Thermofilum uzonense: one gene and its partners. The main gene of each other region encodes a partner of the protein of the gene in region 2 in a complex. Links are inferred from orthologs where the notes say so. Each region holds a gene or a part of one and is shown on either strand. Other genes may lie near its edges. The genes, in order: MA03_RS08065, MA03_RS07095 and MA03_RS05875.

What was found.
Region 1: the proteins of MA03_RS07095 (region 2) and MA03_RS08065 are in contact, whole or in part, in a crystal structure (PDB 2QMU), measured with the Saccharolobus solfataricus proteins. The link is inferred for Thermofilum uzonense from one-to-one orthologs. Residues at the interface, in WP_009988771.1 of Saccharolobus solfataricus: Trp33, Pro65, Glu66, Gln148, Val151, Asp152, Val154, Ser155, Lys156, Ala159, Leu160, Tyr163, Arg164, Lys167, Ile180, Ile181, Pro182, Val183, Ser184, Leu186, His187, Ile189, Asn190, Asp192, Ser193; in WP_231918336.1 of Saccharolobus solfataricus: Met1, Leu2, Arg4, Leu5, Tyr6, Lys8, Leu9, Pro10, Ile106, Lys108, Lys109, Glu110, Lys111.
Region 3: the proteins of MA03_RS07095 (region 2) and MA03_RS05875 are in contact, whole or in part, in a crystal structure (PDB 3CW2), measured with the Saccharolobus solfataricus proteins. The link is inferred for Thermofilum uzonense from one-to-one orthologs. Residues at the interface, in WP_009988771.1 of Saccharolobus solfataricus: Asp222, Lys225, Pro226, Gly227, Thr228, Gln229, Phe230, Asn231, Leu233, Lys234, Gly235, Leu259, Phe273, Thr274, Lys275, Tyr300, Leu301, Asp302, Pro303, Ser304, Leu305, Lys307; in WP_009989173.1 of Saccharolobus solfataricus: Val185, Arg186, Thr187, Asn188, Glu189, Pro190, Leu191, Gly192, Val193, Glu194, Ile196, Lys197, Ile200, Ser201, Leu204, Ile217, Lys218, Ile219, Tyr220, Thr221, Ile222, Gly223, Ala224, Pro225, Tyr227.

The regions. Positions count from the first base shown.
Region 1 is NZ_CP009961.1:1,527,652-1,531,270, forward strand. Bases 370-3,214 are described here. They hold MA03_RS08065 (translation initiation factor IF-2 subunit beta), read left to right. Parts: upstream 370-1,497; coding sequence 1,498-1,932; downstream 1,933-3,214. Other genes in these bases: MA03_RS08055 (phosphoribosyltransferase), read left to right, coding at 370-852; MA03_RS08060 (DNA replication complex subunit Gins51), read left to right, coding at 839-1,414; MA03_RS08070 (NOG1 family protein), read right to left, coding at 1,919-2,914; MA03_RS08075 (fibrillarin-like rRNA/tRNA 2'-O-methyltransferase), read right to left, coding at 2,996-3,214. In the rest of the region: MA03_RS08050 (ribose 1,5-bisphosphate isomerase), read left to right, coding at 1-186; more of MA03_RS08055, read left to right, coding at 235-369; more of MA03_RS08075, read right to left, coding at 3,215-3,619. UniProt on the Methanocaldococcus jannaschii protein: eIF-2 functions in the early steps of protein synthesis by forming a ternary complex with GTP and initiator tRNA.
Region 2 is NZ_CP009961.1:1,362,907-1,366,544, forward strand. What follows is about bases 1-2,864. They hold MA03_RS07095 (translation initiation factor IF-2 subunit gamma), read left to right. Parts: upstream 1-730; coding sequence 731-1,999; downstream 2,000-2,864. Other genes in these bases: MA03_RS07090 (arginine--tRNA ligase), read left to right, coding at 1-665; MA03_RS07100 (HIT family protein), read right to left, coding at 2,046-2,564; MA03_RS07105 (DUF402 domain-containing protein), read right to left, coding at 2,570-2,864. Outside these bases: more of MA03_RS07105, read right to left, coding at 2,865-3,638. UniProt on the Methanocaldococcus jannaschii protein: eIF-2 functions in the early steps of protein synthesis by forming a ternary complex with GTP and initiator tRNA.
Region 3 is NZ_CP009961.1:1,145,059-1,148,756, forward strand. The notes cover bases 233-3,156. They hold MA03_RS05875 (translation initiation factor IF-2 subunit alpha), read left to right. Parts: upstream 233-1,256; coding sequence 1,257-2,057; downstream 2,058-3,156. Other genes in these bases: MA03_RS05860 (transcription factor S), read right to left, coding at 233-448; MA03_RS05865 (50S ribosomal protein L44e), read left to right, coding at 615-902; MA03_RS05870 (30S ribosomal protein S27e), read left to right, coding at 904-1,101; MA03_RS08720 (RNA-protein complex protein Nop10), read left to right, coding at 2,061-2,246; MA03_RS05880 (STT3 domain-containing protein), read right to left, coding at 2,243-3,156. In the rest of the region: pcn (proliferating cell nuclear antigen (pcna)), read right to left, coding at 1-31; more of MA03_RS05860, read right to left, coding at 116-232; more of MA03_RS05880, read right to left, coding at 3,157-3,698. UniProt on the Methanocaldococcus jannaschii protein: eIF-2 functions in the early steps of protein synthesis by forming a ternary complex with GTP and initiator tRNA.

The DNA of each region.
Region 1 (3,619 bases), 170 kb from region 2 along the record:
GACAAGCATCCCAAGTTAAAAATACTTAACCCCTCTTTTGACGTCACGCCATCAAGTTACATAACAGGGATAATCACGGAGATAGGTCTAATACCGCCGAACGCTGCCCTTCTCGTGCTAGAGGAAGTATACGGGCGTGAGGCTGGACACGAGCCGATCCAAGGATTAGATGAGGGGGAGGTTTAACCCCTTAAGAGGCGATAAAGCTAATTTGCCGTTTAAACTATTAGATATATGGTTGGTGGATCCCCTAAAATTACAACGATCTCATGGAGCGAACTATTCAGTGACACCTTAGAGTTGGCTAAGAGAATTATTTCAAGCGGCTTTATCCCTGAAAGACTTATCGTTGTTGTGAGGGGAGGATTAGTCGTCGGACGGATTCTCTCAGATCTCCTGCAAGTTAAAGAGCTCGTAAACCTTCCGGTCTCCTTTTACAAGGGTGTCGGAACCACTCGGGACAAACCCGTAATCTCAGCAGATATAGATGAGAGTATAATTAAGGGTAGGAGTGTACTGATAGTCGACGACATTGTCGACACGGGTGAAACCTTGAAAGCTGTCCTGGCCTATGTCGAGAGTCTTAAACCCAGAATTGTTAGGAGTGCTGCCCCGTATGTCAAGCCCTGGGCTAACCCCTTCCCGGATTACTACGTTAAAATCGTAGAGGACTGGGTGGTTTTTCCTTATGAACTCCGGGAAACAATGGAAACCCTCCCGGCTAACACCGCTGAAAATTTGGGGCTGGATGAAAAGACTCTAGAGGAGATAAAAACACTTATCGGCATGTTCAACGCCGAAAAAGAGGGGACGTCTAGAGAACCTCAAGGGAATACCAATGGATTACTCTAACATCTTCGCTAAATTCATAAGCGAGCTATTGAACAGGAATTTAGAAAGACTTGAGAAAGATTTCTATGAAAGGACAGTTAATGAGCTCAACAAGCTTAGAGGTGAGAGGGTTTTAGCGAGAAGCATATCAAATACTCTAAAGGTCATGTTGATCCTGAGGCTTTCCAAGGAGCTTATGATGCTCGTCACAGATCCCTCTAAGCTCGACGTGGAAACATTGCCAATACTAGAAAAGAAAATCCTCCTTGAAATCATCGACGCCTTGAAATCCCTGGAGCCTAGTCAGGACGTGAAAGACAATGCCCCAAAGACGGGTGAAACGAGCTCCACCCAGAAGCCTGGGGGTGAAAGCTCTAGATCTCCTCCAATAGTTAGCGAAGTGAAACAGGAGGGGAAAACCCTTGTCTTCTTCTTGAAGGCGTATCCACGCATAATCGACCATGACTTGAGTCTGGGGCCATTCAATAAGGGTGACATAGCTTATCTTCCCAAAAGGCTTGCCAAGGAGCTTGTCAACTCGGGTTATGTCGAGGAGATTGTTGAGATAACACCGCCTGCCTGACCTCATACTTAACGTTGTACATTGTAAGCTGAGTGGTAGCCGGAAAAGCTTAATATGTTGCTATCCTTGAGAGAGTGAGGATAATGACTAGTATGGAAGGTGACTTCGCCTCGTATGATGAACTGCTTGAAAGAGCGTATAAACTACTGCCCCGGCGCAGGTCAAAATCAACGGGAGAGAGATTTGTATTACCGAGGTTCGAGGTAAACATTACGGGTAAAAGGGTCTATATTATAAACTTTAAGGAAGTCGCAGAAACTCTCAACAGGGATCCTCACGTCTTGCTTAGATTTCTTCTTAAAGAAGTAGCTCTTCCAGGCGTATACGATGAGGGGGTAGCTGTTATTCAGGGTGAGGTCTCTCCACAGCTTCTGAACAAGCTCTTGGAGAGGTTCTTCAACGAGTATGTAAAGTGCCCCATATGCGAAAGCCCAGACACACTCCTCGTAAAGGAGAAGAAGATCATGCAGATCAAATGCATGGCTTGCGGAGCAATTTCTCCGGTTAAACCTTTCTAGTCTTTTCCTCAATTGCTTCCTCGATAGCCTCGATTAGTTTCTCTAGGTTCTGCTTTTTCTCGGCGGATATACCGATAAACTCCAGGTTTTGGAAGACTTGCCTAAATCTAGTAAGATGTTCATCGTTAGCAGCATCTATCTTGTTTAGGACTATTATTTGTCTGATATGGGGAAAGTTTCCTGCTATGCCTGTGTAAACAGCCCTCTGATATTCTAGTGGGAATCCACACATCTCCGTAGGATCCACTACGAACAGTATGAGCTTGGATATGTGTCGGATTGCGAGTACGGCCTGGAGCTCTATCCTGTTCTTCTCTTCGAGAGGCGTGTCCAGTAAACCAGGGGTATCTAATAGTTGAACCCTGGACCATTTGAGGTCAAGAATGCCGACTTGTAATTCTTTCGTGGTAAACGGGTACGGGCTGACCTTTGGCTTGGCATTCGTGAGTGCCCTCAGGAGGGTTGATTTTCCAACGTTGGGTGCTCCCGCTATCACTACTGATGGGATCTCAGTGTCGATCTCTGGGAGCTTTAGGAAGGCTTCCTGGACGTTTCTTACTGTGGAGAAACAGTTTTCCAAGCTTTTCAAGACAGATAGTGTTCGTCCAAAGAACGCCCGTCTCGCCTTGACTGCCTCGGCTTGACTTGCGGAGGATTTTATCCTCCTTTTTGACTCAGAGTAGATTTTCCTAATGATTTTTCTGGCAGAGGCAAGCTTTGCTGCACATTTCTTATACTCATTGGGATCCACACTCAGAAGTAGAAGATCACGGAAGAGTGGGTGAAGGTCGTCGAGATAGGGACTGGTCTCTACTATTGCCCTGAGACGTGTGTCTACAACCTTAAAAGATCTTTCTATGCATCGTTGAGCGTCGAGTCTCATTCTCTCGAGTTTTTCCACCCGGGGCGGAGGTGGTCGTCTCTTGCAAGCCTCAACGGCTCTTTCGAAGAGGTCTTTAGGCTCACGGTAAGCTAGTACCATTTTTTTCTTTTGTAGTTCAATATTCAAAATGATCACATGAGCAGAGTTATTATGGTGGTGGAAAATGATGCTTTCTGTAGGCTATTCTTTCTGAGCCACTATGAATGCATGGGCCTCGTCGTAAGGTTCTAGGTGTAGCGACTCCTGCACTTTATACCCGCGCTGTTCAAGATGCTCCATTTCTTTCTTGTATGTCTCGGATGGAGCTTTAGTTACGTCGATGCTCATGGCCTTGATCGCCATCATTATCCATCCGCCCTTTTTCAAAAACATGTCAGCATTGTCTGCCACGTACTTACTCTGGAATGGCTGCGCTATGTCCGCGTAGATGACGTCTACTGACTCAACTATGTGCGCGTACTTTGAGGGGAACCTTGCATCAGCTAGTAGAGGGATCACATTCATCCTGTGATTGGCTACTTTCTCGATAAATTCTCTCATGACGCGGGGGGCGAACTCGACGCCATAGAGGATACCTTTCGGGCCTACAATATCGGAGACATGACTGGGGGTGGTTCCCGAGGCGACTCCTAGGTAGAGAACCTTTGTACCTGGCCGAATGGGATTGATTTTCAGTCCCTTTGATATGGCACCCGCTAGCTTGCTCCTGTATGGATTCCATATCCTATACTCTTTTCCCTCTAGGACAATTAACTGTTCCCCATAAACCTTTATCCCTGGTGCCAGGTTTACCGTTGCCAATCT
Region 2 (3,638 bases):
GGCTAGCGCTATACGCTCTCGGCTACCGGGATATAGGCAGGAGGCTGCTGCACTACGCCTACGAGATAGTAATGCTTCCCGGGACAAGGATGAGTAGCAGGAAGGGGGTATACGTCTCTGCTGACGAGATAATCCAGGAAACCGTTGACAGGGCACGAACCGAGATAAAGAAGAGGGGTCTGGGAACCGAGGAAGACGCTGAGAAGATAGGTCTCGGCGCACTGAAGTTTTTCATGCTGAGCCAGACGCCCAACCGCGTCATAACCTTCAGCTGGGAACGCGTCCTAGACTTCGAGCAGAACAGTGGACCCTTCATACAGTACTCCTACGTCAGGGCCGCCAGTATCCTGAGGAAGGCAAGCGAGCAGGGAATCACGGGTAAGGGCGATCCAAGGCTCCTGGGCAGCGAGGAAAAGACAGTAATCCTACTTCTGGGAGAGTTTCCCTCAACCGTGGTCGAGGCTGCTGACAACCTTAGACCAGACATTGTAACATCTTACCTCAACACGTTAGCATCAGAGTTCAACAGATACTATGACTCGACGCCCGTCTTGAAGGCGCCTGAAGGCCTACGCGAGGCTAGACTAGAGCTGGTTAGAGCCGTAGCACAGGTCCTCAGCAACGGCATGAGTCTCCTAGGGATACAACCACCCCAAAGGATGTAATCCTACCGCCGCACCGGGGGTTACATTATTTATAAGGTAGGGTTTAAGAAAAAGAGGGGGATCTTATGGACAGTGAGTACGCGGAGGCTCTCAAGAAGCAGCCTCTCGTGAACGTAGGTACCGCAGGTCACGTAGACCACGGTAAAACCACACTCATCCAAGCATTAACAGGTATCTGGGCTTCTCATCACAGCGAGGAGCTTAAGAGGGGTATAACCCTTAAGATTGGCTACGCTGACACAGCTATCTACCAGTGCCCGAAGTGTCCACCACCGCAAAAATACTACACTTCTGCTAACCTGCCTAGCGATATGAAATGTAAGTATTGTGGGACTCCCTTGGAATATGTGAGGAAGGTCTCTTTTGTGGATGTGCCCGGCCACGAGATGCTCATGTCGATCATGCTGGCAGGCTCAGCCATGATGGATGCAGCGCTGCTTGTAATAGACGCTACGAAGGAGTGCCCACAGCCGCAGACCAGAGAACATTTTACGGCTCTCGACATAATTGGCGTGAGGAGGATCATAGTTGTCCAGAACAAGATAGACGTGGTGAGTAGGGAGAGGGCCAGGGAGAGCTACAACGAGATAAAGAGGTTCCTCGAGGGCACCTGGGCTGAAGACGCTCCCATAATCCCTGTATCGGCGCTCCACAAGGTCAACATAGACGCACTAGTCTGGGCCATCGAGAAGTACGTGCCAACGCCCGAGCGCGACCACTCGCTACCACCCCGGATGCTCGTGGCTCGTAGCTTTGACGTGAACAAGCCTGGGACGCCGGTTCACGAGCTTGTAGGGGGAGTTCTTGGAGGAACGATCGTGCAGGGAAAGTTCAGGGTAGGCGACGAGGTAGAGATAAAGCCCGGCGTCAAGCTCAAGAAGGGCGGCCAGGAGGTCTGGGAGCCGCTCTATACGACTATAACGTCCCTCAAGTCGGGCGAGGAGCCCCTAGAGGTTGCTTATCCGGGGGGACTTATAGCGATAGGGACAGAGCTCGATCCAAGCATATCCAAGGCTGACAACCTGATAGGCAATGTTGTGGGCAAGCCTGGAAGCCTGCCGGAGCCCTTGTATGAAATAGATCTAGAGGTGCATTTGCTAGAGAGGGTCGTGGGAACAGATCAGCCGCTTAAAGTGGATCCCGTGCGGAACGGGGAAGTACTGATGGTCAATGTTGGGACAATGCTTTCAGTAGGCGTGGTCACCACGGCTAGGCATGACGAGGTACACATGAAGCTCAAGATTCCCGTGGTTGCGGATGAAGGGACAAGGGTAGCATTGTCGAGACAGATAGCGGGGCGATGGCGCCTTATAGGATATGGTTTTCTCAAATAATTTTTACTAGAAGGATGCTAGCGGTACCTCTCTCTGAAGGAGTTACTTAAGCGAGCTCGCAGTTTTCAGAATTCCTGTAGAGGTCCTTGTGGGCGACGAGCCTCCTGTAAGTGTCTTGAAGAGCCTCCGGTATAACTTTTGCATCCGCGATGACGGGCATGAAGTTCGTGTCGCCGTTCCACCGAGGAACAACATGAATGTGTACATGCGACTCGAGCCCTGCGCCTGCGACCCGTCCAAGGTTTACCCCTATGTTGAACCCGTCAGGTTTCAGGGCTTCCCTGATGACTTCCACCGAGTTTTTAACGGTTTTTAGGAGAATGCACAGCTCCTTGTCTGTAAGTGCCTTTAGCTCGGGGATGTGGCGTGTAGGAGCAACTAACAAGTGACCGGTGTTGTAAGGGTATCTGTTCATAAGCACTATCACGCTTTCCCCCTTGTACACGACGAGGTTTTTCTCGTCCTCATTGCTATTGGTGGCCTTACAGATGAAGCACTCACTATCCTGTTCGATTTTCGCATACTCGATGTATTTCATTCGCCAGGGGGCCCATAGAATATCCAATGTTATCAGCCCCTCAACCTATTCGAAAAGGACATTAGTATTTTTGTCGCTTCATCCCCCCAAACAGAGTCTTGCAGTCTCACCAGGAAGTCCGGCCCTGTTAAAAGCTTTAAAGGTTCGTGAGATAAAAGCTCCCGTATCTTTCGGGCCGCCTCCAGGTAGTGTTCAATACTTCCCTTGGGGTATAACCCCGATACTCGAAGCACCTCGAACTCTGCCTGGTCTATTATCCTAGCCTCCTCGCCTGGAGTCCACGCGATGTCTAGCGCAAGGTCAAGGTACCAGAGGCTCGGCGGTATCAGAGAAAAGTCTAGAGGCGTGTTGAGGTTAACATAGATGCCCTTCAAGTTATCCTCTTTGTCAACGTACTTGTGAACCAGGAAACGGCTAGACGGATATGTAAGGGTGAAAATCCGGTCCCCCTTCACCTTCTCTACCCTCAGCCCATCATACCATCCATTGGATTCCACTTCACGTTCTAGCTGTATATAGCCGGTGGGGCTGATGCTCGCTTTGGCTAGCCAAGTGTAGCCTCTACCCATCGCCTTCTCGTGGACCACCCTGACGGTCCCCGTTGACAGTACCCTTATCAGTTCGTCGAAGTAATTCTCCGAGAAGTTGACGGAATCATCACTAGCCGAGGCCTCAAGCTCGTCCACCTTATTGCTGATATTGTTGTCGCCAAGGGATTTCACGAGGTGATGGCCCTGCACAGTCGGGTAATACCGTCTCCTGATAGTATCGAACCGCTCAAAACTCTTGAAGGAGAAATACATGAGGGCTATCGACTCACCCGCCCTAACCAGCGCGGGTGCGTCTATCTTCTCGGAGGCCTGTTTGACTCTTTCAGCCTCTCCGAGTAGCTTCTCCAGCTCCTCCATAATCCTTAATATCTCTGTTCCCCGGCACGAGCTTCTGAACCTTACACCCCATTTTCCTCTAGCCTTGGTCGAGGCAAGCGTCAGAAGCTCTAGAGTGAATTGAGGGTCGTGTATGTGTTCACTTACAGAGTGTCTCTTCCCTTCAACCACGCGTACATAGTCTCCCGACACTGCTATTCCCTCCTCTAGTACT
Region 3 (3,698 bases), 220 kb from region 2 along the record:
CGCGGGCATCCGGGAAGGTGAACCTGACCATTTTTGACCCTCGTTTAAAGAAGTTGGATACTGAATATAAAACTATCATTAAGGTTGGCGTCAAGAATAACGTGGGATCTCCTCTTCAGGCGTATTCGCGGTATACCTTCCTGCACTTAGTGCATATGTAGAACCTTGTCGCTGGCTCGTCGCCAGCCCTTGTCTGAACCTCGTACACGTAGGCTTTGTCGTTGCCGCAGTTCTCACACTTGAAGGGCACCACTGGGAGTGTAGACACGTTCACATCCAAGACGGTGATCTTGTCGAGGGGGTGTCGTTGAACTTTTTCCTCGAGACGGTACGCGTTTCCAGGATTATTGCTCTCCTTAACATATCCGCAGCTTCTACACTTTAATACTTTCCTGCCGTCCACAACGGCTGGTAGCATTAGCCCCCCGCATTTAGGGCAGAACTCCATGTATCCACCTAGAGACCCATGCTCTAGGCCTCGCCTATAAACCTTTTCCAAGGCGAGGTTAGCGGTTTAGGCAAAAGTATTCAGTCATTCTAGATGCATGCGTCTATGCAGGCTGGAAAAGCTTAAATTATGCGTGTAGGGTTGAAAGTGCAGCGTGGGGGTTGGAATGAAGGTTCCTGCAGTGATAAGGACCTATTGTCCAAAGTGTAAGACACATACAGAGCACGAGGTTACGCTTTATAAGGCTGGAAAGAGGAGAACGTTGGCTGAGGGTCAGCGGAGGTATCTAAGGAAGCAGAGGGGTTATGGGTCTAAGAGGAAGCCTGAGCAGAAGAGGACTGCAAAGGTTACGAAGAAACAGGTGTTGAAGCTTAAGTGTAAGGTCTGTGGATATACCTATCACAAGGAAGGCATTAGGCTGAAGAAACTGGAAATAGTAGAGAAGGTGAAGTGATATGGTTGAGGTGGAGCAGCTCGTTCCAAAGCCTAGGAGCAGGTTCGTAAAGGTTCGCTGTCCCGACTGTGGTAACGTCCAGGTAGTGTTCAGTCACTCCTCCCTTACAGCTAAGTGTTTCAAGTGTGGCAGGGTTCTTGTACAGCCTAGAGGGGGCAAAGCTCTAATAATAGCGGAAATCGTGGAATTCTTGACGTAACCAGACATTATCGTGGAGAAACACTGATCCTTTTAAGAATAGTCGCCCATTAAGCTAATTCTCCTGTAGATGTCCTCTTTTTTCAAACTTTCTCGCGACAGGCTTGAGAGGCAAAAAATATCTGTCACTAAACTTATTCTCTCCGGCGATAGACTGTGGTTAGACGTAGAGAAGAGGTTCCTAGCCTCAATGAATTGGTTGTGGCTACTGTAAAGGAGATTCACGAGCATGGAGCCTTTGTAGCTTTGGACGAGTACGGGGGATTGAGGGCCTATGTCCCGCTTGGAGAGGCTAGCCATAGCTGGTTTAGGAATATAAGAGATGTTTTAAGGGTGGGACAGAAGGCTGTGTTCAAGGTTATACGTGTAGATCCCTCAAGAAAGCTGGTTGACTTATCGTTAAAGAGAGTCTCAGATGGAGAAAGAAAAGAGAAACTTATAGAGTGGAAGAGGGCACAGAGGGCTGAAAAGATTCTCGAGCTTGCAGCTAAAAAGCTACGTAAGACCCTCGACGAGGCTTACGAGAAGGTTGGCTGGCCGCTTGAAGACTATTATGGAGAGATTTTTAAAGGACTCGAAGAAGCTAGTCTGAGGGGCGAAGAGGCTCTCTTAGAGGCCAACGTTGAGAAAAAATGGGCCGAAGTTGTCGCGGAGATAGCCCGTCAAAACATTAGACTCCCACGGGTGAAGCTCAGCTTTATCATTAATCTTCAGTGCCTGGAGGGTGGGGTTAAAGCGTTGAAAGATATTTTAACATCTTGGGAAAGAAGCGTGAAGCTGCCATCGAATACCTCTGTAAGGTTTTATACACTGGGAGCTCCCAGGTATAAGTTAGATGTCGAGGCGTTGAATTATAAGGATGGTGAGAAAATATCATCAGATATTCTAAAAGCTATTGAACAGGGCGCGAAAACCCACGGCTGTAGCTTCTCGTTTGAAAGATTAAAAGGTGAATAAGAGGTGGGAAAGCATACACTTTTACACAAGTGTTCACAGTGCGGGATGTACACATTGCGTTCTGATAAGTGTCCGTACTGTGGAGGGGAACTGAGGGCCGCTCACCCAGCTAAGTTTTCGCCTGAAGACCCTTATGGAGATTATAGGAGAAAAATGAAGCTGGAGATTCTTCTCGATAAGCGAAATTAACCTTTTACTTTAAAGACTTTTACCCAGCCGTTGGGTTCCGAGACATATACGAGCTCAAAGTGTTTTAGAGGGGATAATAAGTAGTGTGGACCGTTATAGCCTTGGAGCTGACCTAGGAAGGAGTCGAAGATGAAGAGCTGTTGTTTATAGTTCCTAGTGAAGATCATCCTGTAGAGTGTCGCGTTTAACCCCTGCGGGGTGGGTGCGGGAACAAGGAGGTATAACCTCTGGTTATTCCCTAAATCTAGATACGCGTAGGAGCCGTTGTTAAATCCGTAGATATACTTTCCTGCATCAAGTCCTATCCATTTCAGCATCTGGGGACTTTTAGCCATGTCTCCTCCTAGAGCTGGGTGTATCATTGAGAAATATACGCTCATACCCGTTGAGAGTTGGAGGCTCTGCAGCGGCTCAAACACTACTACATAGGTTACGTTTAGCTCCCTGAAGATTTTCAGGGCTGTGTCCTCGTCTGACATGAACGCAGTAGCTATCCTCTGGATCTGCTTCGTGTCGATTGTAGCGTTGTCACAAGTTGTTTTGCGCTCAGTGTTGACGCTTATCCAGTAGCCGTAGTCCCACCATGTCGCAATGGTAGCATCTTTCGGGACGTTGATCTTTATCCATTCTAGTGCTGAGATCCAGTCCATATATTGATAGTTGTAGTCTATCATCGGTATTGATGAAGTAAGTATAAGTGCTGGCTGGTGAGAATATAGAGGTACTCTCGAACCAAGTATTGAAGGCGAGAAGAGTAAGAGGAGTATAATCATTGCCAGGACAGCTAGTGCCGGCGAGACAGACTTCTCTTTTTTCCTGGATATTGACGGACTTGACAGCATGCGAATCCTATCGAATAACTCGATAAGTCCCATAGAGGCTACGACTGATATGGCTGGCGACAAAAGCAGTACGAGCCTCACAATCGATGATGAAAAGTAGAGAGAAGTAGCAAAGTAGAGGGCGGCGAAGGCTGCGTTAAGGTCTGTCTTCAGCCTCCTGGCGAAGAGATACACAGCAAATATCCCGAAAATTATTGAGGACTGAAAATCATCAAAGAGTTGGTTCCATGAGGGTACTGCGTGTTCAGCAACTGTAGTCACTCCGGGTTCTCTAATAGTTGGCAGTACAACTGCTAGTATCCTTCCAGAGATCAAGGAGGTTAACCCTGCTACATATGCGACAATGAAAAAGATAACTACTACTCCCGTTATTCCAATACCTATTTTCTTTATTTTAGAGGGAGTTGCTGCTCTTAGCCGGGAATACCCTATTAACAAGAAGACCGCATAGAGAGTAGTAGCTAATGGCAGGAAACCTACCAGAGATAAGAATGCCGTTTTCGGGCCAAACCTAGGTGTGGTTGCGACAAAGAGGGTTGTAATTACATTGCTGGCTATATAGATCTTTGCCATGATTTTATCAGTAGGGTGGAATAGAAGCCAAATCAGG